2 regions of the Orenia sp. genome follow, and region 1 is predicted to be linked to the other one. Evidence: riboswitches for the same ligand, from Rfam matches in the RefSeq annotation. Region 1 holds a riboswitch; the other holds the start of a gene.
What was found. Region 1 has a riboswitch for ZMP and ZTP ahead of ACTCDL_RS00475 (formate--tetrahydrofolate ligase). Riboswitches for the same ligand answer to the same signal wherever they lie in the genome.
Positions count from the first base shown of each region.

Region 2: it holds a riboswitch for ZMP and ZTP, as region 1 does, so the genes downstream of both, pflB (formate C-acetyltransferase) here and ACTCDL_RS00475 (formate--tetrahydrofolate ligase) in region 1, are expected to answer to the same signal.

Region 1 covers NZ_JBSQYM010000002.1:29,557-45,560, reverse strand. The annotation lists gene hpt (hypoxanthine phosphoribosyltransferase) at 1-151, shown strand, start outside; gene ftsH (ATP-dependent zinc metalloprotease FtsH) at 306-2,171, shown strand; ZMP/ZTP riboswitch at 2,516-2,605, shown strand; gene ACTCDL_RS00475 (formate--tetrahydrofolate ligase) at 2,790-4,466, shown strand; gene panB (3-methyl-2-oxobutanoate hydroxymethyltransferase) at 4,844-5,653, shown strand; gene panC (pantoate--beta-alanine ligase) at 5,916-6,767, shown strand; gene panD (aspartate 1-decarboxylase) at 6,820-7,170, shown strand; gene ACTCDL_RS00455 (ECF transporter S component) at 7,398-7,916, shown strand; gene ACTCDL_RS00450 (hypothetical protein) at 8,050-8,508, shown strand; gene ACTCDL_RS00445 (NAD+ synthase) at 8,796-9,527, shown strand; gene ACTCDL_RS00440 (IclR family transcriptional regulator) at 9,641-10,414, shown strand; gene ACTCDL_RS00435 (sigma 54-interacting transcriptional regulator) at 10,448-12,478, shown strand; gene ACTCDL_RS00430 (HPr family phosphocarrier protein) at 12,798-13,061, shown strand; gene ptsP (phosphoenolpyruvate--protein phosphotransferase) at 13,079-14,785, shown strand; gene ACTCDL_RS00420 (FxsA family protein) at 14,916-15,404, shown strand; gene ACTCDL_RS00415 (methyl-accepting chemotaxis protein) at 15,431-16,004, opposite strand, start outside.
Region 2 covers NZ_JBSQYM010000001.1:504-16,507, forward strand. The annotation lists gene yidD (membrane protein insertion efficiency factor YidD) at 1-866, opposite strand, end outside; gene gdhA (NADP-specific glutamate dehydrogenase) at 1,086-2,426, opposite strand; gene ACTCDL_RS00015 (hypothetical protein) at 2,682-3,542, opposite strand; gene pflA (pyruvate formate-lyase-activating protein) at 3,862-4,596, opposite strand; gene pflB (formate C-acetyltransferase) at 4,733-6,928, opposite strand; ZMP/ZTP riboswitch at 7,383-7,467, opposite strand; gene ACTCDL_RS00030 (adenylosuccinate synthase) at 7,522-8,814, opposite strand; gene purB (adenylosuccinate lyase) at 8,983-10,278, opposite strand; gene ACTCDL_RS00040 (hypothetical protein) at 10,787-11,536, shown strand; gene ACTCDL_RS00045 (cyclic lactone autoinducer peptide) at 11,593-11,715, opposite strand; gene ACTCDL_RS00050 (accessory gene regulator ArgB-like protein) at 11,705-12,343, opposite strand; gene ACTCDL_RS00055 (hypothetical protein) at 12,497-12,967, opposite strand; gene ACTCDL_RS00060 (sensor histidine kinase) at 12,994-13,845, opposite strand; gene dnaB (replicative DNA helicase) at 14,380-15,714, opposite strand; gene lonC (Lon family ATP-dependent protease) at 15,729-16,004, opposite strand, start outside.

The DNA.
Region 1 (16,004 bases):
AGAACGTAGGACAGAAAAGCATGTCGAAATAGATTGGAATGGATTTGAAATTCCAAATAAATTTGTGGTAGGTTATGGGTTGGATTATGAAGAGAGATATAGAAATGTACCATTTATCTTTGTTCCTAAACCAGAAGTATATGAAGGGTAGTATATTTTAATTATTTTGTACTTTGATTAAGCTGGTTGCTTAATTGAACTTATGTAATTGATTAGTTTGCTATAACTTCTTTAATATGGTATAATAAATAATTGTGAAATTATATGATTTTATTTTTATGTGTTTGGGGAAGGAGGATTAATAGTTGAAGAAATTTTCAAAGAGTATAGGCTTTTATTTGATAATCATTGCAATTGGTGTTTTAATAGCTCAATATATTATTGCGCCTAATCAACCTAGTGAAGAAATTACTTATAGTCAATTTATAAATAAAGTCGAATCAGGTAAGATTAAAAATGTTACAATTATAGGTGAGAATGTAGTTCAGGGTAAATTAGAAGGTAGAACTTTTAAGATTAATATTCCTGGGACTATCGAAAAAGTTGAAGAGATACTAAGGACTAATGAAGTAGATATTGAGACCAGACCTGAGCCAGAACCACCTTGGTGGACAGGTGTTTTTGCTTACTTATTACCTACTGTAATTTTAATTGCAGCTTGGATCTTTATTATGAATAAGATGCAAGGTGGAGGCAATAAAATGATGTCTTTTGGTAAGAGTAAAGCAAGGTTACATGATAATGAAAAGAAGAAGGTTACCTTTGATGATGTAGCTAATTATGAAGAGGTAAAGGAAGAGTTAGTTGAAGTTGTAGAATTCTTAAAAAACCCTGAAAAGTTCAGTAAATTAGGTGCTACGATACCAAAGGGGGTATTATTAGTAGGGCCTCCAGGAACAGGTAAGACCTTAATGGCTAGAGCTGTTGCTGGTGAAGCTGGAGTACCTTTCTTTATTATCAGTGGTTCTGATTTTGTGGAGATGTTTGTAGGTGTTGGTGCTTCCCGTGTTAGAGATTTATTTGAACAGGGTAAAAAGAATGCACCATGTATTATCTTCATTGATGAGTTAGATGCTGTAGGTCGCCAACGTGGAGCAGGTGTAGGTGGAGGTCATGATGAACGTGAACAGACCTTAAACCAACTATTAGTTGAGATGGATGGATTTGAAGCCAATGAGGGAATTATCTTGATGGCTGCAACTAACAGACCTGATGTATTGGACCCTGCATTATTAAGACCGGGTCGTTTTGACCGTCAAGTCACTGTTGATCGACCAGATTATAAAGGTAGAAAAGGTGTCTTAGAGATACATGTTAAGAATAAACCATTAGCTGACGATGTAGATTTAGGTGTATTAGCTCGTAGAACGCCTGGTTTTACTGGTGCTGATATGGAGAATTTAGCTAATGAAGCGGCTATTTTAGCTGCTCGCCGTGATAAAGATAGAATTGGTATGTTAGAATTTGATGATGCTATTGACCGTGTTATTGCTGGTCCTCAGAAGAAGAGTAAGATTATCAATGATAAGGAAAGAGATATAGTATCCTATCACGAAACTGGTCATGCTTTATTAGGAGAATTATTAGAGCATGCTGATCCAACTCATAAAGTGACGATTATTCCTCGAGGTAGGGCAGGTGGATTTACTATCAACCTTCCAACAGAGGATAAAAGCTTTATTACCAAGTCTGAGTTATTAGACAAGGTTACTATGCTATTAGGAGGAAGAGTAGCTGAAGAGGTCTTCCTTGATGATGTTAGTACTGGTGCTCAAAATGACTTAGAGCGTTCTACTAAGATTATTAGAAATATGATTACCGATTATGGAATGAGTGAAAAGCTTGGACCTTTAACTTTAGGTCAAAAACATAATGAGCAGGTATTCTTAGGTAGAGATATTTCACGTAGTCGCAATTACAGTGAAGAGGTTGCTTCACAGATTGATAAAGAAGCTAGAGAGTTGGTAGAAAAGTGTTATGAGATGGCTAAAACTATCTTAACAGAGAATAGAGACATGGTTGAAGATATGGTAGCTGAGTTAAAAGAGCAAGAGACTTTAAATAGAAGAGAGATTAAAGCTATTATTAGTAAATATAAGCCTGGGTTCTATGATGATCTTGAAGAAGATTATTGGGATTTAGAAAAAGAAGATAATAATAAAGAAGAATAAATTTTAACCGCTAGCAATTAATTGCTAGCGGTTTTTTTTAAGGAAATTATAATTTAAAGTCTATTGCTAAGTTATAGGTTCGTGAATCTAGAATAAAATTTAGCCATAATGCTATATAGAGATAATGGTACACTTTCGTGTCAGGAATCTGGAATCAGTCTGTTTTACTGATAACTGGTTCCTGATTCCTAAAACAGTCCCAATATATCCATTAAGTTTCATTTTGAATTCACATACCTATAGTTTGAGCTTAAGTTTGAGTAAAATACGTTACTATTAGGTGATTATATGTTTTTTAATTATTCTTGACTAATAAAAAAGGTATGTGTTATAATCAAGTCAAAAGAGAGTCATAAGACTGGCGGATAATTATGGATATAACCATAGGGGATTATGACATATATATGGCTTAGCCGACCGCCTGGGCAGATAGTATGAAAAGACTATTTGCTCAGGTGGTTTTTTATATTTAGTTAGCAGTAGTGATTGAGAAAAAGAGAAGATTAGAACTTGTTTTAGATTAGAGAAATTAGTAGTTATAAAAAGTAGGAATAGAGGATAAACAGCCAAAAGTAATGAAATATTAAAAGTAATGATAATTTAAAAGGGGGAGATAAAATGAGTTATAAGTCTGATATTGAAATTGCACAAGAGGCTAAGATGTTACATATTAAAGAGATAGCTGCCAAGCTGGGGTTAAGTGAAGAGGATATTGAATTATATGGTGATTATAAAGCAAAGATTAAGTTAGAGACATATCAAAGATTGATGGAGCAAGAAAAGACGGCTAAGTTAATCTTGACTACGGCAATTAATCCAACTCCAGCAGGAGAAGGAAAATCAACAACTACTGTAGGGTTAGGTCAGGCTTTAAATAAGATAGGAAAGAATACTGCTATTGCATTACGTGAACCCTCTTTAGGACCATGTATGGGAATCAAAGGCGGGGCAGCGGGTGGAGGTTATGCACAGGTTGTACCGATGGAGGATATAAATCTACACTTTACAGGTGATATTCATGCTATTGGAATAGCTCATAATCTATTATCAGCAGCGATTGACAATCATATTAAACAAGGAAATGAATTGAATTTAGACCCAACTAAGATTAATTTTAAGCGGGTAGTAGATATGAATGATCGTGCTTTAAGAGAGGTAGTAGTAGGTCTTGGTGGAACAGCCAATGGTCAACCCCGTCAAGATGGTTATATGATTACTGTAGCTTCTGAAGTAATGGCAATCTTATGTTTAGCTGAGGGAATCTTAGATTTAAAAGAGAGATTGGGCAAGATGGTTGTAGCTTATAGTCATGATGGAGAAGCTATTACAGCTAAGGATTTAAAGGTAGCGGGTGCAATGGCGGCTTTATTAAAAGATGCAATTAAGCCTAATTTAGTTCAGACTTTAGAGAATACTCCTGCCTTTATTCATGGTGGTCCTTTTGCCAATATAGCACATGGTTGTAATAGTGTTATGGCTACTAAGTTAGCCCTTAAAACTGCTGATTATGTAGTTACAGAGGCTGGATTTGGAGCAGATTTAGGAGCAGAGAAGTTCTTTAATATCAAATGTCGTTTTGCAGATTTAGCTCCTGATGCAGTTGTAGTAGTAGCTACGGCTCGTGCTTTAAAGCTTCATGGTGGTGTCAGTAAGGATGAATTAAACGAGGAGAACTTGGATGCATTGGCAGCAGGCTTAGAGAATTTAGAGAAGCATATTGAGAATGTACAGAAGTTTGATGTGCCTTTAGTTGTAGCTATCAATGAGTTCCCAACAGATACAGAGGGCGAATTGAATTTAATTAAAGAGCGTTGTGAAGAGCTGGGTGTAGAAGTAGCCTTATCCCAAGTTTGGGCTAAAGGTGGAGAAGGTGGAATTAAGTTGGCTGAGAAGGTATTGGAGTTAATTGAGCAGCCAAGTGATTTTAAAGTATTGTATGATGTTGAAGATTCTATTGAAGAGAAGATAACTAAGATTGCTACTGAAATCTATGGAGCAGCTAAAGTCAACTTTACAGCTAAAGCTAAGAAGGATATCAAGCAATTAATTAAGGATGGTTTTGATAAGATGCCAATCTGTATGGCTAAGACGCCTGTTTCATTATCAGATAATCCTGCACTAAAGGGAAGACCGATGGGTTTTGAAATAACAGTGAGAAAGATTAATGTATCTGCAGGAGCGGGATTTTTAGTAGCATTAACAGGAAATGTAATGACAATGCCAGGGTTGCCTAAGCGACCTGCTGCTGAGAATATAGATATTGATGAAAATGGAAAAATTACTGGTTTATTCTAAAGCAGTAACAGGTGACGAGGAAGTAGTTAAGAGTTAAAAATATTAGTATTTAATTTATATTTTGGGTTGAAAGTATTAGAGTTAATTAGTATAATGGTAACGAGTTGAATTATTTAAGCTCAAAGAACAATTGAATATTTCGCTTGGATCCCAAAGGACTGAGACGGTTAAGTTGAGATTAGGATAACTATACCTAGTTGTATCTAGTTATGTTTATAAATGGCCCTCTTATCCCCCTTGTGGATATGGGGGCTTCTTCTATTTTGGGGGTAAACTTTTGAATAAGAAAAGAGTATAGGCTATCTACTAAAAGAGAAGAGAAGAACTTGATTTTTAGAGATAAGTGAGCTTAAAAAGATATTAAATGGGGTGATAGAATGAGAAGGGACTTTACGACAGTGACAACCTTACAAGAGAGGAAAGAGTCAGGAGATAAGATTACAATGTTGACAGCTTATGACTATCCAACAGCTAAGCTGATTGACCAAGCAGGGATTGATATTATCTTGGTTGGAGATTCTTTGGGGATGGTTGTTTTAGGATATGAAAATACCCTAGCAGTTACTATTGAAGATATGATTCATCATAGTAAAGCCGTAACTAGAGCAACTGAAAGGGCTATGGTTGTTACTGATTTACCTTTTATGGCTTATAAGATAGGTGATGTCAGTCAGACTGTCCAAAATGCTGGTCGTATTATTAAAGAGAGCGGAGCAATGGCTGTTAAACTAGAAGGTGGCAGCGAAATATCAGAAGAGGTAAGGTCTATTATCAAAACGGGGATTCCGGTAATGGGACACTTGGGTCTTACTCCGCAAGCTGTCAATCGATTTGGTGGATTTAAGGTGCAAGGTAGAGAAGAAGCAGCTGCTAAGAAATTAATAGAAGATGCCTTGGTTTTAGAACAATCTGGTGTTTTTGCTATAGTGTTAGAGTGTATACCAGCAGAATTAGCAAGAGAAATTACTGAGCAATTATCTATCCCTACTATTGGTATCGGAGCAGGAAGAGATTGTGATGGTCAAGTATTGGTCAGTCAAGATATGTTAGGGGTTTCATTAGATTTTACCCCTAAATTTGTGAGAAAGTATGCTGACTTAAATCAGCAGATGAGTATCGCTTTTAGAAATTATAAGAAAGAAGTTGAGAATGGGAGTTTTCCTAATCAAGAGGAGAGCTTTAATTAACATAGGCTTTTAAGTCTGAAATGAAATTTGAATGTGTTTTTATGGATAGATAATGCGACACTTCGTGTCGAGCGTGAGCTATGAGTGTGTGTAAAGTCTCTTTTTATTGGGGTTTACTCACACTCACACACCTACTCACTCACGCTAATTTTAAAAGTGTCGCAATATCCCCATAAAGTCTCATTTAAAATTACATATCTGTAAGAAGAATATTCAAGATAGAGTGAGAAGTTAAGTTGTATAATCGCAAAGGAGGATCTATATGGAAATCTTCAAGACTATTTCTGAAATTAGAAGTTATGTTAAGCAAGAGAGAAGAGCAGGAAAGACTATTGGGTTTGTTCCCACTATGGGATACTTACATCAGGGACATTTAACTTTAATGAAAGAAGCTAAAAAGGATAATGACATTGTAATTGTCAGTATTTTTGTCAATCCGACTCAGTTTGGTCCAACAGAAGATTATGAAGAGTATCCTCGTAATTTAGAAGGAGATGCTACTTTGGCTAAAGAAGTAGGAGTAGACATTATCTTTGCTCCAGAGGTTGAGGAAGTTTATTTTAAGGGTGCTGTGACTACAGTTAGAATAGATGGATTAACTGATAGGCTCTGTGGAGCTTCTAGGGTTGGTCATTTTGATGGGGTTTGTACTATAGTAACTAAGTTATTTAACATTGTTAATCCTGATAAGGCTTATTTTGGTCAGAAGGATGCTCAACAGGTTTTGGTTATTAAGAGGATGGTAGCAGATTTAAATATTGATATAGAAGTAGTAACAGTGCCAATTGTTAGAGAAGCTGATGGTTTGGCTATGAGTTCTAGAAATAAATATTTAAATCAGACAGAAAGAGAAGCTGCTTTGGTCTTATATAAGTCTTTGCAACAGGCTCAGCAATTAATTGCATCTGAGAAAGTTGATGCTAAGTTGATTAAAGAAGAGATGATAAAGTTGATTAATCAAGAGCCTTTGGCTAAGATTGATTATGTTGAAATAGTAAATCAGAATAACTTAGAGGAAATAAATAGAGTTGAAGGTAAAGTTTTGATTGCTTTAGCTGTGTATATAGGAGAGACTAGATTGATTGATAATCTAATGTTAGAGCTTAAAAATTAATATTATTTAATTCAATAGGTTTAAACTAATAATTATATGGGAGGTATAACTTATGTTAAGAATGATGCATAAATCAAAAATTCATCGAGCCACAGTAACTGATGCCAATTTAAATTATCTAGGGAGTATTACTATCGATGAAGAATTGATGGAAGCAGCTGATATTCTTCCTAATGAGAGGGTACAGGTTGTTAATAATAACAATGGAGAACGCTTAGAAACTTATGTTATTGCTGGTAAGAGAGGTTCAGGAGTTATCTGTTTAAATGGGGCGGCAGCTAGAAAGGCTCAAAGAGGGGATACTGTAATTATAATCTCCTATGCCCTGATGGATGAGAGTGAAACTAGAGAAGTAAGCCCTAAAGTAGTGTTAGTTGATGAAGATAATCAGATTGTTTCTTAGTATGATTGGGGATTGATACAAAAGAGAGATATTACGACACTTTGTGTCGAGTGTGAGCTATGACTGTGAGTGTGTGTAAAACTTCTTTTTATTAGGGTTTACTCACACTCACATACCCACTCACGCTAATTTTAAAAGTGTCGCAATATCCCATTGCGCGATAAGTATCAATTTATAACAAACGAAATGATTAGATATTAATTGTTAAAAATTAAGGAGGAATATTAATGAAGTTTACAGTAAGACAATTAACGATAACTGGAATACTAGGAGCGATATCGTTGTTGCTTGGTTCAACACCCTTAGGTTTTATTCCAGTCCCTACTCCAGCGGGATCAGCTACTATTATGCATATTCCAGTAATTATTGGAGCGATTATGGAAGGTCCCTTAGTAGGAGGTTCTGTTGGTTTGATATTTGGACTCTTTAGTTTCTTGCGTGGTGGTGCTGCATTATTCTCAGATCCGATAATTGCTATTGTTCCAAGGGTTTTGATTGGCATATTTGCTGCATATTTTTATATTTTTATTAAGAATAATTTAATAGGAACAGGTATAGCGGCTGTAGTAGGTACCTTAACTAATACAATTGGTGTCTTATCATTAGCAGTAATAAGAGGCTATTTACCTAATTGGGAGACAGCTGCTACTATCGCCGTTACTCATGGGATTCCAGAGGTTATAATCGCGGTATTAATAACAGTATCTATTGCTAAAGGTATAGAGAAGTCTCGTTTGGTGGCTTGATTTCAACAGGTGATAAGTTAATATATAGTAAAAGGAGTAGGGAAATTATTCCTATTCTTTTTTTATTTTAAAGGGCAAAATTATTAATCAAAATAATCGTTTTATGGTATTCTAATAAAAAGGAGGTAAGAGAATGAGCAAGTTTTATACCAGTAAAAATAATAATTATGGTAAAGAGATTGATTATGCAAAAGTTACTAATCTATTTAATAGTTTAATTTCTGCCAAAGGATATGGAGTTTTATTAGATTGTGTTGTTCCTCAAATCCGTAATGTCGATTATCCCCATGGGATTTCTAAACCTATACCTTTTTTAAGAGCAGTAAATTTAGAGGATAAATTAATGTTGGTGATGGTAGAGTATAAGCTCTATGTTCCAGGTGCTGAAAATGATCAAGAATTGGCCTTGGAGATAAATAAAGATGATTTTAAGGTATTTAAAAAAGAGGATGAGATTAATTTTCTTTATCATGATGATAAGGTGATTGAGATTAAATTACATAATTCCTTTGATTTCTCTTATGATCTAGATGATGAAGAGGTACTTCCTACATTATTATTTATTGATTGGGTTAGTAGCCCTTTTATTTAATGATTATTAAGACTTATAGAATATGATTTATGAGGGATTGAATGTAGTTTAAGGTTGAGTAAATTTAAGAGTATAAAGCAGATAATAGTTTAAACTTAACCTTAAACTTTAGATGAAACTGATATAAACATAATTATTCTAAAAAGCTGTTAAATAACCATTATTAGTAGACCAATAGCTATAAAATTATAGTTTAACTTTTGCAAATTATTCTATTTGTGTTATAATTAATTAAATAAGAATGCGGTTACAATATAATAGTTATTTAGAGGTTTGGAGGAGAAAAAATGTTAGAAAAAGATTATAATTCAATTATCGAGCAATTGGTAGAATGGATTAGAGCTAGGGTAACAGAGGCAGGCTGTAGTGGAGCAGTAGTTGGTTTAAGTGGTGGGATTGATTCAGCAGTAACGGCTACTTTATGTAAGAAGGCTTTTCCAGATAATACTTTGGGTGTAATTATGCCTTGTTATAGCAATCCACAAGATGCTTTGGATGCTAAGGCAGTAGCTGAAGAATTTGATATCCCTTATAAGGTAGTTGATTTAAGCTCTACTTTTGATCAGTTGCTAGAATCAATTGAGGGTAAGGCTGATGTAGAGAAGAGTATGGCTGTTGCTAATATCAAACCTAGATTAAGAATGACTACTCTTTATTATCATGCTAGTATCAATAATAGTTTGGTAGTAGGTACTGATAATAGAAGTGAATTGAAAGTTGGCTATTTTACTAAATTTGGTGATGGTGGTATTGATATTGCACCTTTAGGTAATTTAGTTAAATTAGAGGTGCGAGAGGTGGCTAAACTTTTAGGAGTCCCAGAACAGATTATTACAAAAGCTCCATCTGCAGGGTTATGGGGTGGACAGACAGATGAGTCTGAAATGGGGATTAGTTATGAAGAATTAGATCAATATATCCTAACAGGTGAAGCAGAACCTAGAGTTAAGAAGATAGTTGATGATTTGGCTGCTAAGAATGCTCATAAGTTAAAGAGTATTCCTATTCCTTCATTTTAAATGAATATATATGATAATTTTTAGGAGTGAACATCTTGTTCACTCCTATTTTCTTTTCATATTATGATAAATATGTTATAATGTTTTCATATTATAAAAATGGAGGTTGAGAGATGGGGCAGACGTTAGTTCAGTCAGTAGATAGAGCGTTGAGGATTTTAGAATTATTGGTAGAACAGAAGCAATCAATGAATTTAAGCGAGATTAGTGAAATAGTAGATTTAAATATTAGTACTGTACATAGGCTATTAAATACATTGATATATAGAGGTTTTGTTGCAAAAGAGGAAACTGGCAGATATAAGTTGGGGGTTCGTATCTTTGAGATAGTTAGTATTTTAGAAGATTCTTTAGATTTAAAAGCTATAGTTCGTCCTTATTTAAAAGATATTGTGGATGAATGTAATGAAACTGCTAACCTGGTTATCTTAGATCAAGGAGAGGTAGTTTATATTGATCAAGTTGAATCAACTAATTTAGTCAGAATGTTTGCTAATATTGGGAGTAAGGGGCCTGCCCATTCTTTAGGTGCTGGTAAGGTCTTGTTGGCTTATTTAGATGAGAATGAATTGAATAAAGTATTAAAAGAGGTGGAATTGACTAAATTTACTTCTGAAACTCTTACTGATATCAAGGAGCTGAAAGAAAATTTAAAGCAGATTCGATTACAAGGTTACGCTATTGATTTTGAAGAGATGGAAGAAGGAGTTAGGTGTGTTGCAGCACCTATTAAGAATGGTGATGGAGAGGTGATTGCTGCTATTAGTGTCTCTGGTCCTAATATTAGAATTACTGATAAGTTTTTATATAATAAATTAATTCCCTTAGTGACAAGTAAGGCTATGGAGATTTCAAAAAATATTGGAGGTATAAGAATTAAAGGCTGATTGTATAATACTTTGTAGATGGAGGAAAATTAGATGGTGAGAAATAAAATATTGATTTTTGAACATGAAAAGGGATTGCATGCGAGGGTAGCAGCCTTAATAGTTCGTGAATCGATTCAACTACAGAATAAATATAAAGATAAATTATTTATAGGTAGAAGTGAAAATGATCTACTTCCTGCAACAAGTTTAATCTCAGTTATCTCTAGTAATATAAAGTATGGAGATAGGATAGTGATAGTCAGTAAAGGTGATAATGCTGATAAGTCTATAGAAGAGTTTGCGGAATTTTTAAAAGGCAAATTCGATTTAGATGACAAACAGACAAGAGATGAGATTGACCAGGTTCTTCAAGAGACTACTTTAACTATGGATAAAGTTTTTAATAATATCGCCAATGGTGTAATTGTCGTTGATCAGGAAGGTGTAATCACTAGTTTCAACCCTGCTGCTGAAAAAATTACAGGCTTATCAGCTAATAGAGTGATTGGTGAAGATATAAATTCTGTTATCTATAACTCTAAACTCAAAGAGATAATTAAATCTGGTCAAGCTGAGCTAGGTAAGAGGCAAGAGATTAGTGGTGCAACTATTGTCACCAATAGAAATCCGATATTTTCTAATGGTCAGATTATTGGAGCGATTGCCGTCTTTCAGGATATCTCCACTATAGAGAGGTTATCTGGGGAATTAAAAGAGGTAAGAGCACTAAAAGAGAGGCTTCATTTAATTTTAGAATCGGTGCAAGATGGAATCTGTGTTGTTGATAGAGAAGGTGCTATTGAATACCTTAATCCAACTTATGCCAAAATGTTAGATGTAAATATAGATACTGTAGTTGGACGCAAATTAGAAGAGGTCAATCATGATAAGACCTACCAGCAGGTTTTAGAGACAGGTGAGAGTATAACAGGAGTTGTAACAGAGAAAGATAATGATTTGGTTATTATATTTAACATATATCCTATCCAAGTAGATAGAGAGATAGAAGGGGCTGTTTTAGTAGCAAAGAAGAAGATAGAGATAGAGAAACTAGCTGATCGGCTAAAGGAACTATCGGCTAAAGCTGAATATTTAGAACAGGAATTAAAGAGAGAAAGAGAGCTAGACTCTTCTTTTCAAAGGATCATTGGAAGAAGTGGAGTCTTAAAGGATTCTCTAGTTAGAGCATCTAAAGCAGCTGAAACAACATCGACAGTTTTAATCAGAGGTGAAAGTGGTACTGGCAAGGAGTTGGTAGCTGAAGCAATTCACTATGCTAGTAATAGAAAGGATAAGCCTTTTATTAGAGTTAATTGCGCAGCTATTCCCTCTAATTTGATAGAAAGTGAACTTTTTGGACATGAAAAAGGAGCTTTTACTGGTGCTATTAATAAAAAAATTGGGAAATTTGAACTTGCTGATGGCGGTACTATCTTTTTAGATGAGATTGGGGAATTATCTGTTGAATTACAGGTTAAATTATTAAGAGTATTACAAGAGAGAGAGTTTGAAAGAGTTGGAGGAATAGAGCGAGTCTCTGTTGATATCAGGGTAATTACAGCTACTAATAGAAATTTAGAAGAGATGATTCAAGATAATAAATTCAGAGAAGATTTATATTATCGCTTAAATGTTATACCGATTATTTTACCACCACTTAGGGAGAGAAAAGATGATATACCTGTGCTTGTAAATCATTTCTTAGACAAACTATCTGAAAGGTTGAATAAGAAAGTTGATATTATTTCCCAAGAGGCTTTAGAGATATTAACTAACTATTCCTGGCCTGGTAATGTTAGGGAGTTACAGAATATTGTTGAAAGGGGAATTAATTTCACCGATAGTCAGGAGATTACCCTTGATGATTTGCCTGATTATATAAGAAATAATTATCAACAACAGAAATCTCTAATCAATCTAACCTCTGAGGGAGAAATAGCTAGTATAGAAGAGTATGAACGAGAGATTATTAAGCAGGCTTTAGAGAAATACAAAAGTTTTAATGCTACTGGTAAAGTTTTAGGAGTTACTCATAAGACTGTAGCTGCTAAAGCCAGAAAGTATGGATTGGTTAAAGAGTAGTTGGTAAAAAAGAACGATCAGTTGGTAAAAAGTATCAACTAAATCATTTTATTAAATGAATAAAAATTATATATTTTGATTTTAGAATGATTTTAAGGTTTTATTTACTCATTTAGAGCTTTTTATACTTATTATTTATAAATATATAGTTTTTTATAATTTATTCTTTAATATACTATTTTTTAAACCTTTTTTTGGGCAATTAGATTTATTTTTGGTATTTTGGAATGGAACTTGCATTAAATAATTAGTGTATGACCGCAGATATAATTTTGTTAAAATTTTAAATTTAAAATATAAATTATTTGGAGGTATTCAAATGGTAGAGAAAAAAGTTGTAATTAAAAATGAAACAGGTATTCATGCACGTCCAGCATCTATGATTGTTCAATTAGCTAATAAGTATGGTGCTGAGGTTACTCTTGAAAAAGATGGAAATGAAGTTAATGCTAAAAGTATCATGGGAATTATGAGTTTAGGTGTTAGTAAAAGTACTGAGGTTACTGTCAAAGCAGAAGGAGAAGATGCTCAAGGTGCAGTTGATGCATTAGTTGAATTGTTAGAAAGTGGTTTTGGAGAATAGGAAAGGAGTTGACAGTAATGAGTAAAGAGTTAATGGGGACGGCAGCTTCTCCAGGAATAGCAATTGGTAAGGTTTTAATTTTAGAAGAAGAGAATCTTGATTATCAAAAGAAGACTGTTGAAGATGTAGAAGGTGAAAAAGTAAGATTACACGATGCTTTAGAAGAATCTAAGGAACAATTGCAGCTTATTAAAGATAAAGTTGAAAGAGAGATGGGAAATGATAAAGCTGAGATATTTCAAGCCCATCTATTGGTATTATCAGATCCAGAATTAATTTCGGCTGTTGAAAGTAAAATTGATAGTGCAAAGGTAAATGCAGAAGCAGCTTTAGATGAAACTGTAGAACAATTTGCTACTTTGTTTGCAAATATGGATAATGACTACATGAGGGAAAGAGCGAGTGATATCCGTGATGTAGGAAGTAGAATTTTAAAGAATTTATTGGGCATAGACAGTATCAATTTAGCTACTTTAGATGATGAGGTAGTATTGATTGCAGATGATTTGACTCCTTCTGATACAGCTCAAGTTAATAAAGATAAGGTTTTAGGTTTTGCTACAAAAATTGGAGGTAGAACTTCTCATACTGCAATTATGGCACGTTCTTTAGAATTACCTGCTGTAGTTGGAGTTAGTGAGATTTTAGATATAGTAGAAAATGGAGACCAAATTATTGTTGATGGGGTAGATGGTGATATTATCATTAATCCTACTGATGAGCAATTGGCTTCATATAATAAGAAAGCTGAAGAATATGAGCAAAGAAAGGCTAGATTGGCTCAACTTAAAGATTTAGCTGGAGAGACTAAAGATGGACACAGAGTTGAATTAGTAGCTAATATAGGAACTCCTAAAGATGTTAAAGGTGCTTTGACTAATGGGGCTGAAGGCATTGGATTATTCCGTAGTGAGTTCTTATATATGGACAGAGACTCTTTTCCTACTGAAGAAGAGCAATTTGAGTCTTATAAAGAAGTAGCAGAAAAGATGGAAGGTCCAGTTGTAATCAGGACTTTGGACATTGGTGGAGATAAGGAATTATCATACTTAGACTTACCTGAAGAGATGAATCCATTCCTTGGTTATAGAGCTATTAGAATCTGCTTAGATAGAACAGATATCTTCAAAACTCAATTAAGAGCTATTTTAAGGGCTAGTGCATATGGAGAAGTGAAGATTATGTATCCAATGATTTCTGCATTAGAGCAATTAAGAGCAGCTAATGGGGTTTTAGAAGAGGTTAAAGAAGAGCTAAAAGCTGAAAATGTGGACTTTGATGAAAATCTTGAAGTTGGAATGATGATTGAGATTCCAGCAGCAGCTATGATAGCTGATATATTGGCTAAAGAGACAGATTTCTTCAGTATTGGTACTAATGATTTGATTCAATATACAACTGCTACCGATAGAATGAATGAAAATATCTCTCATTTATATCAACCATTCCATCCAGCATTATTACGTTTAATTAAACGTGTTGTAGAAGCAGCTCATGGAGAAGGTAATTGGGCAGGAATGTGTGGAGAGATGGCAGGAGATAAGAGATTAGCTCCTTACCTTCTAGGAGTAGGATTAGATGAGTTTAGTATGAGTGCTGTTTCTATTCCAGAGGTTAAAGACCAAATTAGAAATATGACTTTAGAAGATGCAAAAGAGATTGCTCAAAAAGCATTGACTTTCTCAACTGCTGAGGAAGTTGAAGCTTTTTTAAGTAATATATAAACATACAATTTTAGAATTACTCCTCAAAAAAGCAACTGTGCAGGCAGTTGCTTTTTTATAATTATTTTGTATATTTTATTTAATCACGATATAATGGTAGATAATAACTTATAATAAGAAGGTGATAATCATGTTTTTGAGGTTATTATTATTATTTACTATAGTTCCCATGGTTGAATTATCAATATTGATTAATTTAGGTGGTTATATAGGTCCTCTGGCTACACTTGGTCTAGTTGCTTTAACTGGGATAATAGGTGTTAGTTTAGCCCGTGAGCAAGGATTTGTAGTAATAAGTAAGATTAGAAGTTCACTGGATAAAGGAAAGTTGCCTGCTGATAGTTTAATTGAAGGGTTGTTAATCTTAATTGGTGGAGTAATGCTTTTAACTCCAGGACTATTAACTGATATTACTGGTTTTTTATTGATTATACCTATAACTAGAAATGTGATTAGAGATATAGTCAAGAGTAAATTTAAAGTACACATTAATCATCGTTATACTTCTTTTACTCATCAGGATAGGGGTAGTAATTACTCTGAAGTTAGACATAAAGAAGATGATGAATGGGAAGATTTATCTGAATCAATAGATGTAGATTATGAAGAGATAGATTAGAAGAAGCTGGTATTATACCAGCTTCTTTATATTTTGAATTGTTCCATTAATTCAGTTAAGTGTTGTGCCATATCAGCTAATTCATGAGAGGAATTATTGATATTTTGAGACATAGATTGAATATCAATAATAGAATTGCTAACATTAGTACTTTTATCAGTCAATTCTTCAGTAGAATTAGAAGCCCCTTGTATACATGAAGATGTTTGATTGATAGATTCTTGAATTTGATTGAAGGATTTGCCTGCTTTTTCAATAAGTTCATTCCCTAACTCTGCTTTTTGGGAGATATTAATGATTGAGTCCAAACTATTTTGAGAGTTATACTGGGTTTCTTTAATTAATTTAGCAATCTTCTCTGTAGCTTCACTAGTATTTTCAGCTAAATCTCTAATCTCATCAGCTACAACTGAAAATCCTTGTCCAGCTTCCCCAGCTTGAGCAGCCTCGATAGCAGCATTTAATGCTAGCAAATTAGTCTGTTCAGCTATATTATTAATTAAATCGATGATTTCTCCAATTTCTTTTGAATTTCTATCTAATTTATGAATAAGCTCGACACTATGATTAATAGAGTCATTAATCTCTTTAATCTGTTTG
Region 2 (16,004 bases), on a different contig from region 1:
TCAACTTTACTAAATTTAGATTTTGCTTCATCCCACCTTTCCTGTTGGGCGAAAGATAAACCATCCAGTAAATAAGCTTTATATTTTAGCTCTAAGTTGCTCCCTGATTCCAACTCTTTAAAATAATTCCTAGCTAATGTAAAATTAGCAATTCTAAAGTAAGAAGCACCTATTAAAAATTTAATATCTAAATTATCTGCTGAAGAATCATTCTCTTTAATGATTTTTTTACCAAAAGAAATTGCCTCTATATATTTCTCTTGTTGGTAAAATATATTAAAAATAGACTTTAATGCATTAATTCTATATTGACTTTGAGGATAATAGGATAATAACCTTTTATATTCTATAATTGCTCTTTCATACTCTTGGCTAACCTCTAATTCCTTGGCAAATTCATATAGGAGTTTAGCACTAATATCTTTATAATCTTTTATATCTTCCATACTTAATTCTTGTTTACTATTAGAGCTTAAAATAGTTTTAACACTACTATCATAACTAACTGGATCAGCATATCTTGTAAATCCATTGATATTTACAGTATCATAATTAGTTAAATCATTCCCACACCTTATTAATCTATCAGATGTTTTTAATATAGCTACTAGTGGATTATATTCTCTAAATACTCCTTTCGCATATCGTGAATCAGTAGGATACATGGGACAAGTAGCTTGATTAGCAGGGCTAATATATTCTTGATAAAAATTGATAAAACCAGAAGTCATAGGACGGTAATATGGATAAACTACAGAATTATCATTAACAATATCATTTTTGACTCCTTTAGAATATATATTATTACTTAAAATCACTACAACAAATACAATACAACAAAAAATTCTACTAATTTTTTTTTTCATAATTCCCTTCCTTTAATTAAGTTTAGTGTATACATTTCTATAAAATGTTTTTTATTCCAATTAAATTATATTATAACAAAAAGATAATAAACCTTCAATAAATATTTCCAATTATTAAAGTTCAATAAACACAAAATCTAATAAATTATATATACTAACAGTTAAAAAACAGCCAATAATTGGCTGTTATCTCAAGCAATAATTACTTGTACTTATCTTTTATACAATACCTTGATCTATCATAGAATTGGCAACCTTTAAGAATCCTGCAATATTAGCCCCTGCTACTAGATCTCCTTCTTTACCATACTCTTTAGCGATTTCACTTACAGTTTTATAAATATTAATCATAATATTCTTTAGTTGTTTATCAACTTTCTCAAAACTCCACGATTCCCACATTCTATTTTGGGTCATTTCAAGAGCTGAGGTAGCAACTCCACCAGCATTAGCTGCCTTTCCTGGAATATATCCAACATGACTATTTTGGAATATTTTAATAGCTTCTGGAGTACAGGGCATATTAGCACCTTCTCCTACAGCTATTACACCATTTTCTACAAGTTTCTGGGCTGCTTCTTCATCCAATTCATTCTGAGTAGCACATGGTAAAGCAATATCACAATCAACTGTCCAAATTCTAGAACTATCTGCTATAAATTCAGCTGAAGAATGTGTTTTAACATATTCTTTAATTCTACCTCTCTCTACCTCTTTAATTCTCTTTACTGTTTCAAGCTTTATTCCTTCTGGGTCGTATATATATCCGTCTGAATCACTCACAGCTACTACATTTCCACCCAACTGCTGTACCTTCTCTACTGCATAGATAGCCACATTACCAGAGCCAGAAATTACAACTCTCTTATCTTCAAAATCATCTCCCCTATCCCTTAATAACTCTTCTACTATATAAACCAGTCCATACCCCGTAGCCTCTGTTCTAACAAGACTTCCCCCCCAGTTCAAACCTTTTCCAGTCAATACTCCTGCATCAAAAGCATTCTTAATTCTCTTATATTGCCCAAACATATAGCCAATTTCACGCCCGCCAACACCTATATCTCCAGCAGGAACATCAGTACTTGCTCCAATATGACGATAAAGCTCTGTCATAAAACTTTGGCAAAATCTCATAACTTCACCATCTGATTTACCTTTTGGGTTAAAATCACTACCACCTTTTCCTCCACCAATTGGTCGACCAGTTAAGGCATTTTTAAAAATTTGTTCAAATCCTAAAAATTTAATAATTCCAATATATACTGATGGATGAAACCTTAAACCACCTTTATATGGTCCAATCGCACTATTAAATTCAATTCTAAATCCACGATTAACTTGAACATCTCCATTATCATCTACCCATGGTACTCTAAATATAATTTGTCTTTCTGGTTCAACAATTCTCTCTAAAACACCGACCTCTTTGTATTCAGGATACTTCTCAAAAACTACTTCTAAAGATTCTAATACTTCTTCTACTGCTTGATGAAATTCTGGCTCATTAGGATTTCTATCTATTACTTTCTCGATTACTTTAGATATATACTGACTCATATTACACTCTCCTCTCCATCTTTAGTCTCTAAAAAGAATTTAAACATACTAACTCATTTCTTACTTTGAATTTATATTATATAAAAGGAGTGAAAATTCCTGATTTATAATAAAAATATAATTCTATAGCTATCTGTTATATATTTTCCTAACTTCTTGACATAGTATCAATATATTGAACACTAACATAAGTAATAATATCAACATTTTAAATATATTAATAAAGGCAGACTAGTCTGCCTTTAATCTACAACTCTATTTAGCTTCATCTAATTCTTTCACTTTTTGTAAAATCAATTCTCCCTTAACCTTTATAACCTCTTTTGATTGCTCCTTAACTGCTTGCTCTAAATCTTCCACTGCTTTAATCAGTTCTTTAACCTTACTTTTCATCTTCTGATCTTTTTCAAATTTGAGCTCTATCTGAGGGAGTATCTCCTTAACTTTATTTATATCTTCTAATTGTTTGAAATTATTATTCTTAGTATCAGCAAGAAAATTTAGATACATTATATCTCTAGTATAAGCCTCTACTTTCTTTAAAAGAGTTTTAATCTTTGCATCATAATTACTATATAATTCTGCTATTTGCAGATTAAATTGATTTATCTGTAATAGAGTAGCGAGTAATTTTTCATTATTTGATATCTCTGTTAAATCATTCAATTCTCCTTCTATAGAATTTATCTTCTGCTTATCTATTAACTCTTTGCTCTCATAACTATTCCAATTTTGATGTAAGCTTTTAATCTCTTGATTAACCTTCTCCCAACTTTCAGTTAAAGTCTTCTCTAAATCCTTCATCTTTCTTTCATTATTACTCGAGCCTTGATTAACCTTTGATTCATCCTTTTTAGAACTCTTATTCTGAGAGTTATCTTGATTAGATTTGCTCTCTTTATCTTTTGATTTCTTCTCTTCTTGTACCTTCTCATAACCTTCTTCTAGCTTAGTGATAATCTTTTCAACACTCATACTGATATCTGTCAAAGAATTTGGAGGATGATTTCCACTACTCTTACTCTGCTTATTCTCTTCTTCTTTCCCACTACACCCTGCCAATTGAATGAAAACTAGACTTATCATTAATAATAACAGCACTTTTCTTATCTTCATTCTCGCCACTCCTAATTAGCTATTTTACTTTAGTATAATACTAATACTGATTTAATATTCAAAATAGGCAGATAGTAAAAAATAAAGCAACCAAATAGGCTGCCTTATGGATCTCCAAATCCAAAGTGTAATTTAATGGGAATATTGCGACATTTTTAAAATTAGCGTGAGTGGGTGTGTGTGTAAACCCCAATAAAAAGAAGTTTTACACACACTCACACTCATAGCTCACACTCGACACAAAAGTGTCACACTATCTTTCTATTGTTTCATTCTAAAGTTGGATGACTATGTTAACATAGCGGTATTCAATATATATCTATTTAACTACAGTATCGATTCCTTTCTCAATAAATATCTCTTTAAACTCTTCCATCTTCTCTTTGCTAGGTGGTTCAACATCCTTTAATTCATAATCTAGTCCGATTGTCTCCCACTTATGAACTCCCAATTGATGATAAGGAATTAACTCAACCTTTTCTAGATTATCTAATGTTACTAATAATTTACTTAACTTCTTTATATACTCCACCTTATCATTGATTCCAGGTACAACTACATGTCTAACCCAAAAGCTCTTCCCCTTCTCCTCTAATAAGTTTAAAATCTCTAAAATCTTCTGATTGCTAACACCTGTTAACTCCTGATGTTCAATATCATCTATATGCTTAATATCAAGCAAGACTAGATCAGTATAGGGCAATAACTTCTCAAATTTATCCTTATCAACATATCCAGAAGTATCTAAGGCAGTGTGAATCTCTTCCTCTTTACATCTCTTTAATAATTCTAAAACAAAATCTATTTGTAGAGTTGGCTCACCACCTGAAATAGTTATCCCACCCTTAGATCTGCTAATAAAAGGCTTACATCTTAATATTTTGTTCATTAACTCCTCTACTTCTATCTTTTGACCATCGGTCATACACCAAGTATCTGGATTATGGCAGTATTTACATCTAAGAGGACAGCCTTGAGTAAAAACAACATACCTAATTCCAGGACCATCTTGAGTTCCTAAACTTTCAACTGAATGAATAAAGCCTTTTGCCATTGTAATCCCCCTCTTTCTATAATTATCTGATTTTTAGCTCAAAGCTTAATGTCACAATATATGGGGATATTGCGACACTTTTAAAATTAGCGTGAGTGGGTGTGTGAGTGTGAGTAAACCCTAATAAAAAGAAGTTTTACACACACTCACACTCATAGCTCACACGAGTTAATCTGATAAAGTTTACAGCATATCCAGAAACTCTAATAGTTAATTGTGGGTATTTCTCTGGGTGATCTACTGCATCTAATAATGTTTCACGCTGTAACACGTTAACATTCAAGTGATGAGCATCTTGATCAAAGTATCCATCTAAGATAGATACTAAGTTGTTAACTTGTTCTTCTTCATTAGAACCTAATGCTTTAGGAACGATTGAGAAGGTATTAGAAATACCATCTTGACAATAATCATATGGTATCTTAGCTACAGAATTCAAGGATGCAACTGCACCAGAAGTGTCACGTCCATGCATTGGGTTTGCACCTGGAGCAAATGGCTCTCCTGCTTTACGACCATCAGGAGTAGCACCTGTCTTCTTACCATAAACTACATTAGATGTAATTGTTAAGACAGACATTGAATGTTTTGCATCTCTATATAACTTATGCTTCTGTAACTTAGTCATAAATCTCTTAACAACCTCTACAGCTAACTCATCTACACGGTCATCATCATTACCGTATTTAGGGAAGTCCCCTTCAATTTCAAAGTCAACAATAATTCCTTCTTCATTTCTAATAGGTTTAACTTTAGCGTATTTAATGGCACTTAAAGAGTCAGCAATAATTGATAATCCTGCTACACCAAAGCCCATAATTCTTCCTACTTCACTATCATGTAATGCCATCTGTACAGCTTCATAAGCGTACTTGTCATGCATATAGTGAATGATATTTAAAGCATCTACATATTGTTCTGTTAACCAATCTAAGAATCTATCAAATTGATCCATTACTTTATTAAATTCTAAAATTTCTCCAGTATACGGAGTAAATTCTGGTCCTACCTGTACACCACTCTTCTCATCGCGTCCACCGTTTAAGGCATAAAGTAATGTTTTAGGTAAATTACATCTAGCTCCAAAATACTGAATCTCTTTACCAGAATCCATTGCAGATACACAACATGCAATACCGTAGTCATCACCAAAATTAGGTCTCATGATACAATCATTCTCATATTGAACAGAGCTTGTATCTTTAGATACTTTGGCACAGAATTTCTTAAATCCTTCTGGCATTCTTTCAGACCATAGCACTGTTAAGTTTGGTTCTGGAGCTGGCCCTAAATTATATAATGTATTTAAAATTCTAAAGCTTGTTTTAGTTACTAATGGACGACCATCGATACCCATTCCACCAATTACTAAAGTTACCCAAAGTGGGTCTCCACTGAATAAATCATTATAACCTGGTGTTCTTAATTGGCGAGCTAATCTTAATTTAACCACAAAATCATCAACTAACTCTTGAGCTTCTTCTTCTGTCAATTTACCTTCTGCAATATCATTTTCAATATAAATATCGAAGAATTCAGAGACTCTACCTAAGGACATTGCAGCACCGTTATTCTCTTGGATAGCTGCTAAATATCCCATATAAGTCCATTGGATAGCTTCATAAGCATTCTCAGCTGGACGACCTAATTCCAATCCATAAGTCTCTCCTAATCCTTTTAATTTCTTTAAAGCTCTGATTTGATCAGATATCTCTTCTCTTAAACGGATAACTTCTTCAGTCATTGGTCCAGTTAAATGAGCTTTATCCTCTTGCTTAGCTTCAATTAACTTGTCAATTCCATATAAAGCTACTCTTCTATAGTCACCGATAATTCTTCCACGCCCATAAGCATCTGGTAAACCAGTAATTACACCAGAGCGACGAATTTCTCTTAATTGAGGGTTATATACATCAAATACACCATCATTGTGAGTCTTTCTATAAGTAGTAAAGATTTCCTTGATTTTATCGTTTACTTCATAACCATAAGCCTCAGCAGCTTGATTGGCCATTCTAATTCCACCATAAACATTTAAAGTTCTCTTTAAAGGAGCATCAGTTTGTAATCCAACAACCTTCTCTAAATCTTTATCTATATATCCTGCATCATAAGCATTAATATCAGCTACTGTATCAACATCAACGTCTAAAACTCCACCATTTTCAATCTCTTTCCAGATCAATTCGGAACATTTTTCCCAAACCTTTGTAGTTCTTTCTGTTGGACCTGCTAAAAAAGAATCATCACCTTCATAGGCTTTATAATTTTTTTGAACAAAATCCCTAACATCAATCTCCTGTTGCCATTTACCATTTTTAAAATTAGACATTGTTGTAATCCCCCTTCATCTTATATTCTTATATAATTGAAATGATAATAATTATCGTTACGAACAAATTATAACATATCATGATTATAATTTCAATTGATTCAATAATTATTAAGAATAAAACTCTTTATCAAAACCATTATACTTTATACTAACATACTTCTAATAAATAAAATGTGAATTATATCACACCTATCTCTTAAATATAGAAATTTGTTAAAAATTTATTCTTCTTTTTTAGTAATGATAACTATTTATCTCGCTTAAATAATAACATAAGCAATTTTTATAGTCAATTAAATTAATTTTTTAGTGAAAACATAAAATTTTCACGCAATTCAAACTCAAACAACAATTTTAATCAGAGTTTAAATGTTATTTATTTATCAAGTTATCAAGGTTCTAATTGAAGAAATTTTAACAAAAAATAAGCCCGTCTGAATAATGACTAATAACTCATTATCCAGACGGGCGATTTTAAAATAGATTATACTCCCCCATGGTTAATTCCATGCTTTCCGCCAGTTGTATAATCATTTTATATTCTTTTCATACTTTTATTATATCCGATTAATTAATAAATATCAATTTAATTAGTTATTTTCTAATAACTCATCTAATACTATTGTCTGGTTTCTCTTAGGTCCTATAGATATAATAGAAATTTTAGTTTTCGTTAATTCTGATATACGCTCTAAATACTTCTTAGCATTTTCAGGTAACTTATTATAATCTGCGATATCACTTGTTTTAGACTGCCATCCAGGTAAGGTTTCATATACTGGCTTACATTCTTTCAAGATTTCTTCTTTAGTTGGAAATTCTGTAATAATCTCACCTTGATACTCATAACCAGTACAGACTTTAATCTCCTCTAATTCATCTAACACATCTAATTTAGTAATTGCTAGACTAGTCAATCCATTAATTCGAGCAGCATATTTTACAATTACAGCATCAAACCAACCACAACGACGAGCTCGTCCAGTAGTTGTACCGAATTCATGGCCTACCTTTCTTAAATATTCACCCATCTCACCTGTTAATTCTGCAGGAAATGGCCCTTCACCTACACGAGTAGTATAAGCCTTAACTATCCCTAATACCTCTTGTATCTTAGTAGGTCCTACTCCTGTACCACTACAAACACCACCAGTTGTTGGGTTAGATGAAGTTACAAAAGGATAAGTTCCATGATCGATATCTAACAGTGTTCCTTGAGCACCTTCGAATAAGATATTATTACCCTTTTCTATCTCTTGATTAATTAATAATGAAGTATCTGTAATATACTCTTTAATTCTTTCAGCATACCCCAAATACTCTTCAACTATCTCACTAGCCTCAAAAGTCTCTAATCCATATACTTTATCTAAAATTAAATTCTTCAACTCAACAGCTTCTTCAACCTTTGTTTTGAACATATCAGCATCGAATAAATCTTCCATTCTAATACCCGATCTTCCGATTTTATCCATATATACTGGTCCTATCCCTTTACCAGTTGTTCCAATCTTACTGTTACCCTTTCTCATCTCTTCGGCCTTATCTAATACTCTATGATATGGCATAATGATATGAGCTTTAGAGCTGATGTATAGGTTATTAACCTCTACTCCCTTTTCAGCCAAATACTCTAATTCCTCAATTAATACCTTAGGATCTACTACTACACCATTACCAATTACACATTTAGTATCATCATATAAAATCCCAGAAGGAATTAAATGTAGCTTATATTCTTTCTCACCTACTACAACAGTATGACCAGCATTATTACCCCCTTGATAACGGACTACTAAATCAGCCTCTTTACCAATCATATCTGTTATCTTACCTTTTCCTTCATCTCCCCATTGAGTACCTACTACAACTATAGTTGACATTTAACAAGCCCCCTCTAAATAAGTTTACAGTATACAGTGTACAGTTGACAGTAGTTTAAGTAAAAATATACTAACTAAATCATCTATAAATAAATTCAATTAAATAAGATTATAAGTCAATAATTTTTAAAATGTTTTAACTGTAAACTATCAACTGTCAACTTTTAACTACTTAAGTCCAAGTCTCTGATAAATCACATCTATATTCTTTAAATGATAAGAATAATCAAATATCTGCTCTACCTCTTCTTCTTTCATATGCTCTATTAGTTCTCTATCAGCCAATAATAATTCTTTAAAGGTCTTCTCGCTATTCCAAGCTTCAAGAGCATTACGTTGTACGATAGCATAAGCATCATCTCTTAATAATCCTTTATCTACTAAAGAAAGCATTACTTTCTGTGAGAAGATAAGCCCCTTAGTCTTAGCTAGATTCGCGTCCATATTCTCTTCATATACAGCTAAATTATCGACTACATCAGTAAATTTATTTAACATATAATCAATTAAAGTACTACTATCAGCTAAAACTACCCTTTCAGGGGAAGAGTGGGTCAAATCCCGTTCATGCCATAGGTTTACATTATCAAATCCAACATTAGCATTTGCTTTAACTACTCTAGATAATCCTGAGATTCTTTCACAGGTAATTGGATTCTTCTTATGAGGCATTGCTGAAGAACCTTTTTGACCTTTTTTAAAACTCTCTTCAATCTCTAAAATATCTGTTCTCTGTAAATTACGAATCTCCGTAGCAAACTTGTCCAAAGAACTAGCAATAATAGCTAATACACTAAGATATTCAGCATGGCGATCTCTTTGCAAAATCTGAGAAGAGATAGCAGCAGCCTTTATTCCTAATTTTTCACAAGCCAACTCCTCTACCTCTGGACTAATATTAGCAAAAGTTCCTACTGCTCCAGATATCTTTCCGACACTAATTCTCTCTAATAATTGCTCTACCCGTTCAATATGACGATTAACTTCAGAGTACCAATTAGCTAATTTCAATCCTAAGGTTACCGGTTCCGCATGAACTCCATGAGTCCGTCCAATCATAACCCGCATCTTATACTTTTTAGCTTGTCTAGCTAAAACTTGATTTACTTCCTGCAAATCATCTAAGATCAACTCCAAACTCTCTTTCATCTGCAAAGCCCTTGCAGTATCTTTAACATCAGAAGAGGTCAACCCCATATGTATATACTTTGACTCCTCTCCTAAACTCTCTGCAACTGCTGTTAAGAAAGCTAAGATATCATGGCGAGTCTCTTTTTCTATCTCTTTAATTCTATCTACACTAAAAGATGCATTCTCTTTAATCTTCTCCATATCACTTTGAGGAATCTCTCCAGTCTCTGTTAAAGCTTCACAGACTGCTATCTCAATATCTAACCATTTACTAAATTTATTCTCTTCATTCCAAATCTTTTGCATTTTTGGTAAGGTATATCTACTTATCATTTATCTATCCTCCTAGCAATTAATTTTAACATTGCTTTATCCACAACTTTAGTTACTAACTATCATTTATAAAATTCAAAAAATCTAATAATTTATAAAAAATAATTAACAACCAAAATTCAATGTTAGTAAATTATTATTCAACATTAATATGATAGCAAACTATTAAATAAAAGTCAACGATAAGTCGAATTTTAATGATTATTGTATTATGAATATTCGTATATTTTATTATTTTAGTGTGATGAAGTAATTTTCTAGAATATTAATTAGCAATATACAATTAATATTCATTGATAACCTTAAAATTATGCCCATCAATTCAGAATAACTGTAATATTAACTCAAAAGATTCTACTTCTTTATTAACCCTCATCTTACTACAAATCTATCTCCTACATTTAAACAATTGAAAAAAAGGATTTTTAAGTAATAATGTATAATTATTACTTAGATATCACTTTTTATCAAAAAATAAATTTTAATGTCAATTTAAAGGAGGAGAATAATGAAAAAACCACTAATTTTATTTCTATTTATGACTCTGTTGTTCATATCTCAGGGTATCTTTGCCCAAGATATTGAGATAGTAGGAAAATTGACTTATAACACCTTTGATTTAAAGCAATATGTTAATGGAAAAGAAATCCCTATTTATACAGATAAAGAAACAGAAGAAAACTTTAAAGACCAAGCTAAAGAAGGTAAAGGCTATTATTTGGGGCTAATTTACTGGTTCAATAATAAATGGGGAGTTGAAGGTGGCTTTGATAGAGCTGATAGCACTTATGATGGAGCCTGCCCCCAAGAAACTGTTAATACACTTGATTTTAATGTAAACCGAGAAATAACTACACAAAAATTATATGGACCTTATCTAGGAGTAGTCTATTCTATTAATCGAATATTTAAGCTTAAAGCAGGAGTACTACAATACTACATAACACAAAAAGATACCTTCAAATATAATGGTCAAACCATGCGCTCCTCTACCACTGCCAAGTCTAAAGGAGAGGGGGCTCTTTTAGGAGGAGAACTGACCTACCATATTACAAAGAATCTCCTATTAAATAGTGATTTGACCTATCGAATAGCTAGATTAGAAGTAACCAAAGCTCCTGCTTATAATCGAGAAACAGGAAAATATGACCCTAATAACCTGGTAGATTATGATGAAGATTATCCTGGATATTTTGGAAAATATGAATCAAAAATGGATGGCTTCCGCCTTGGAATCTCACTTTCTTACTTATTCTAATATTTATATAAGCAAAAACAAAGGCTTGTCCAAATGGACAAGCCTTTGTTTTATGATTACTTCTCTTCTTTCAAAGCCTCTGGTACTTCTGGTTGATAGATAAACATCATACTAGCAGATTTAGAACTCTTTCTTGCAATTCCTTTTAATACTTTAGCAGCAATCTTTTTAGTCTTCATCTGTATCCCTCCTCTTTTTATATACTAACTCTAAGAGATAATACGCTACAGGAGTTAGTGTAAACAACTGCCAAGCCAATCCCAATAAAACTGCTGTAATAAGCTGATTAGAACCTTCTTTCAAGACTATATATATATATGATACCAAAATTATTAATAAGAAGATTATTAGTGACTCTCTTTTTAATTTCATCCTTCTCATCTCAGAATTAATAGGATTACTTTCAACATCAGCAGGAGCATAGAGATAAATTATGATAAAGCCAATTATCATAAAGATACTAAATATTAAAAAGGCATTACTCTCTATCTCTAAGATATTCAAAGATGCAATTAAGCCTAAGGAAGTAAAGACAGTGGTACTTGTTACAATACACTGCTTATAAGTCTTAGCATGAATTCCACCTGAGAATAATCTCAATATAGCAGCCACAATGGCTGCTGTAACAGCCAACCTAGTCACACCAATTAAAGATGATATTATAATGATTAATAATAAGGAGGTCATAGTAGATATTAGAGCCATTAAGCCAAATGCTAAGATATCCTTCTCTTCTTGGTCATAATCCTTAAAGAAATAATTGGTACAGCTATAACTAATACTTTCAAGACCATTTCTCTCTGCCATATCAACCCCCCCCCTGCTTATTACAAAATATCTTAAATTAATACTTCTACACCATTATAATACCATATTATTACATGAAAATCAATGGTTTTGATGGTATTTTTTTCTACAAAAGATATTGAATTATCTGTTTTTTCGACATTTATTATCTTCTTATTTTTGCTCAACCCTAGAACTAAATATCCTAAACTTAAATCTATAAATTAGTACTGCTGTAAGAACTAAAGGAACTTTGCTGATATAAGATAATGAAAAGTACCACTTTAAATCATGATTCATAACTTTAATATCAATGTTGAATAAATCAAAAAATATAGAAAAAGTTACAGTTTCCCCAATGTATAATATGATAAGGCTTATCAACATAGAGATGATCAACTTTTCTGTAGCCACCTCAATACTAGATTTTATTAATAAAATTATTGTAGCTATTAATATAAAAGAGTGAAGTCCAAACAAGCCAAATAAATCTCTAACAATCCATATTATAAAGACATTTACTATTGCTATCTTCAAATAATCCTTAATATCCATTTTAGCATCTATCAAACCTAAGGAAACATAGATTAGCAATATAGTTTCAGGAATACCATTAAATATATATTTAACTAATGATAACTTCATTATTTTATCCTCCAATCTCTTAATATTTATTTGATTTTCTTTAAATAACATGAGAATTCTGTACCAAAACCATTTTTACTTTCTAGCCTCAATTCACCACCAAACTCCTCGATTAATGATTTAATAATATATAAGCCAAAACCTCTATCTTCACCTTTGGTGGAGAAGCCTGGCTTGAAGATATTCTCTTGTAGCTCTCCACCAATGACAGAGCCACTATTATAGACAGATAATAAGTACTCTTCTCCTCTATCTGTTCCTTTCACAATAATACTCTCTTTATTACCAGAATCTTTGACAGCATCGATAGCATTATCGATCAAATTAGATAGTACCCTAAAGAGTTTGTCAATAGGAAAATTAACCTCTTCAACACCTACTTCGACCTTACAATCAAAGTTTATCCCAGCTTTAACTGCTTCTAACTTTTTAGAGATGAGGATTGAATCGAGAATAGAGTTAGATAAAATATCCTGCTTAAAATCAACCTTGGAGATATCTTTATTTAAAGACCTAATATACTCCTTAACCTTATCTTTCTTACCTAGCTGTACCATGCCATAGATCGTCTGTAGATGATTTAAAAAGTCATGCTTCTGGCTTCTTAGATTCTTAATTGACTTCTTACTCTCTTCTAGCTTGACCTGTTGAATCTTAAACTCAGTCTCATATTCGACCATCTTATATAACTCTGCAACCATAATTATCGATAAGATAGATAAACCAACCACCATAAAGATGATTATATTGAATAATTTATCATAAGAAACACCAAATAACTCTACTTCATTCCAACCTGTTATAAATAATAATAAGAGGGTCTGAGTTAATAAGATAATCATCACTTGATATAAGCTCTTTTTATTGAAACTATCCACAGTTATCACCACCAATAGCTAAAATTAATACCTTGCTTACCTTAATATTTTCGACTTTAATTGACAAATCCCTTTATATTCTAGAAGAAAGCAATAATATCCTTTTATTTATGTACAATCATCAATTTATATTAAAAACAATCTATACCAGTGGAATCAATTGTGTTAAAATAATAACTTTATTACATTTAATTCTTTAATAGTTAATAAAAACCTTTATATTTCTAAATTAATTTATAACCAGTTGTATAGAACAAAATGGGCTATCGCCCAGTCTGCTACTCAAAGCCTTAAAAATAATTCAAAACAATTTTTAGCAACGAATCTCACTAATTTACGCGAATTTAAGTCAAAACTTTTTTAAGACCTAATTTAGTTTTTAAATTTTAATTCGTGCTATTCGCGTTAATTCGTTGCTACTTTTTTTAACCCCTTTAAATAAGTTACCCACACCCTCTAAAAAGGCATAATTTCCTTAATAATAATAAAAAAAGAGTGAAATAACCGATAATCGGTTATTTCACTCTTTAAAATTTATTTCTCTTCTCTTTTAGATAAATCAACAAACTTGGTATACTCTTTTTGGAAGGCTAACTCAACAACACCTACTGGACCATTACGTTGCTTACCAATGATTATTTCTGTAATTCCAGCACGCTCAGAGTCTGGATTATAATAATCATCACGATAAATAAAAGCTACTACATCGGCATCCTGCTCAATAGAACCACTAGAACGTAAGTCACTAAGCTGAGGTCGTTTATCATTACGCTGTTCCACCGCACGACTCAACTGAGATAATGATACAACTGGAACACTAAGTTCACGAGCTAAACCTTTTAAGGAACGGGAGATATCAGAAACCTCTTGTTGCCTACTTTCAGAGCCTGCACCACCAGTCATTAGTTGCAAGTAATCAATTAAAATTAAATCTAGACCATGTTCAGCTTGAATCCGTCTGGCTTTAGCTCTCATTTCCATTACTGTAATACCTGGAGTATCATCTATAAATATTTTAGACTCCCCTAAGCGACCAGCACCTTGGGAGATTCTACGCCAATCATTTTCATTTAGAAATCCTGTTCTTAAACGGTGACTATCTACTTGCGCTTCAGAACACAACATTCTCTGTACTAACTGTGATTTTGACATCTCTAAAGAGAAGATAGCTACAGACTTCTTCTCTTTTACAGCTGCATGCTGGGCTATATTTAAAGCCAATGCAGTCTTTCCCATACTAGGACGAGCAGCTAAAATAAATAGGTCTGATGGTTGTAGACCTGATGTCATCTTGTCTAAATCCCTAAATCCAGTAGCAATGCCCGTTACATCACCTTTATTATTATATAATTTCTCTAAGTTATCAAAGGTATCCATTAAAATATCTTTAATTCCATCAAAGGTCTGAACGGTTCTTCTTTGGGAGAGATTAAAGACCAACTGTTCTGATTGGTCTAAGATATTATCTATCTCCTGGTCTCCTTTATATCCTAGTTGAGCAATCTGATCAGCAGTTTTAATCAATCTTCTTAAAATTGCCTTTTCTTCTACAATCTTAGCATAATGTTCCACATTAGCTGCCGTAGGAACACTATTAACTAAAGAGGTAATATAGGAAGCTCCTCCAACTGCTTCTAAATGTCCTGTCTCTTTTAAATCCTCACTTACTGTAACTAAATCAACAGGCTCTCCTTTATCAAATAGACGATTTATTGCATTAAATATAATAGTATGAGCTTCTCGATAAAAATCCTTAGGTTTTAATATTTCAATTACCTTGGCTATGGCATCCCTGTCTAACAACATAGACCCTAATGTAGATTTTTCAGCATCTATACTATTTGGAGGAACTCTATCAATTTCTTCCATTATGAAACCTCCTTCTAGCCATCCAACATCTTATCCAAGACTTCTTGGATATCTACTACTGGGCTTACTTTAATCTTCATATCCTCTAAATCTACTTTATTATCAACTGGAATTAAGACTTCCTCAACACCAGCTTGATATGCTCCATAAACTTTTTCAATGACTCCTCCAACTGGCTTAACCTTTCCATGTAATGAAATTTCACCAGTAATTGCTATATCTTGACGAACAGCAATATTCTCTAAAGCACTGATAATCGCTACTGAGATAGCTGACCCAGCCGAAGGTCC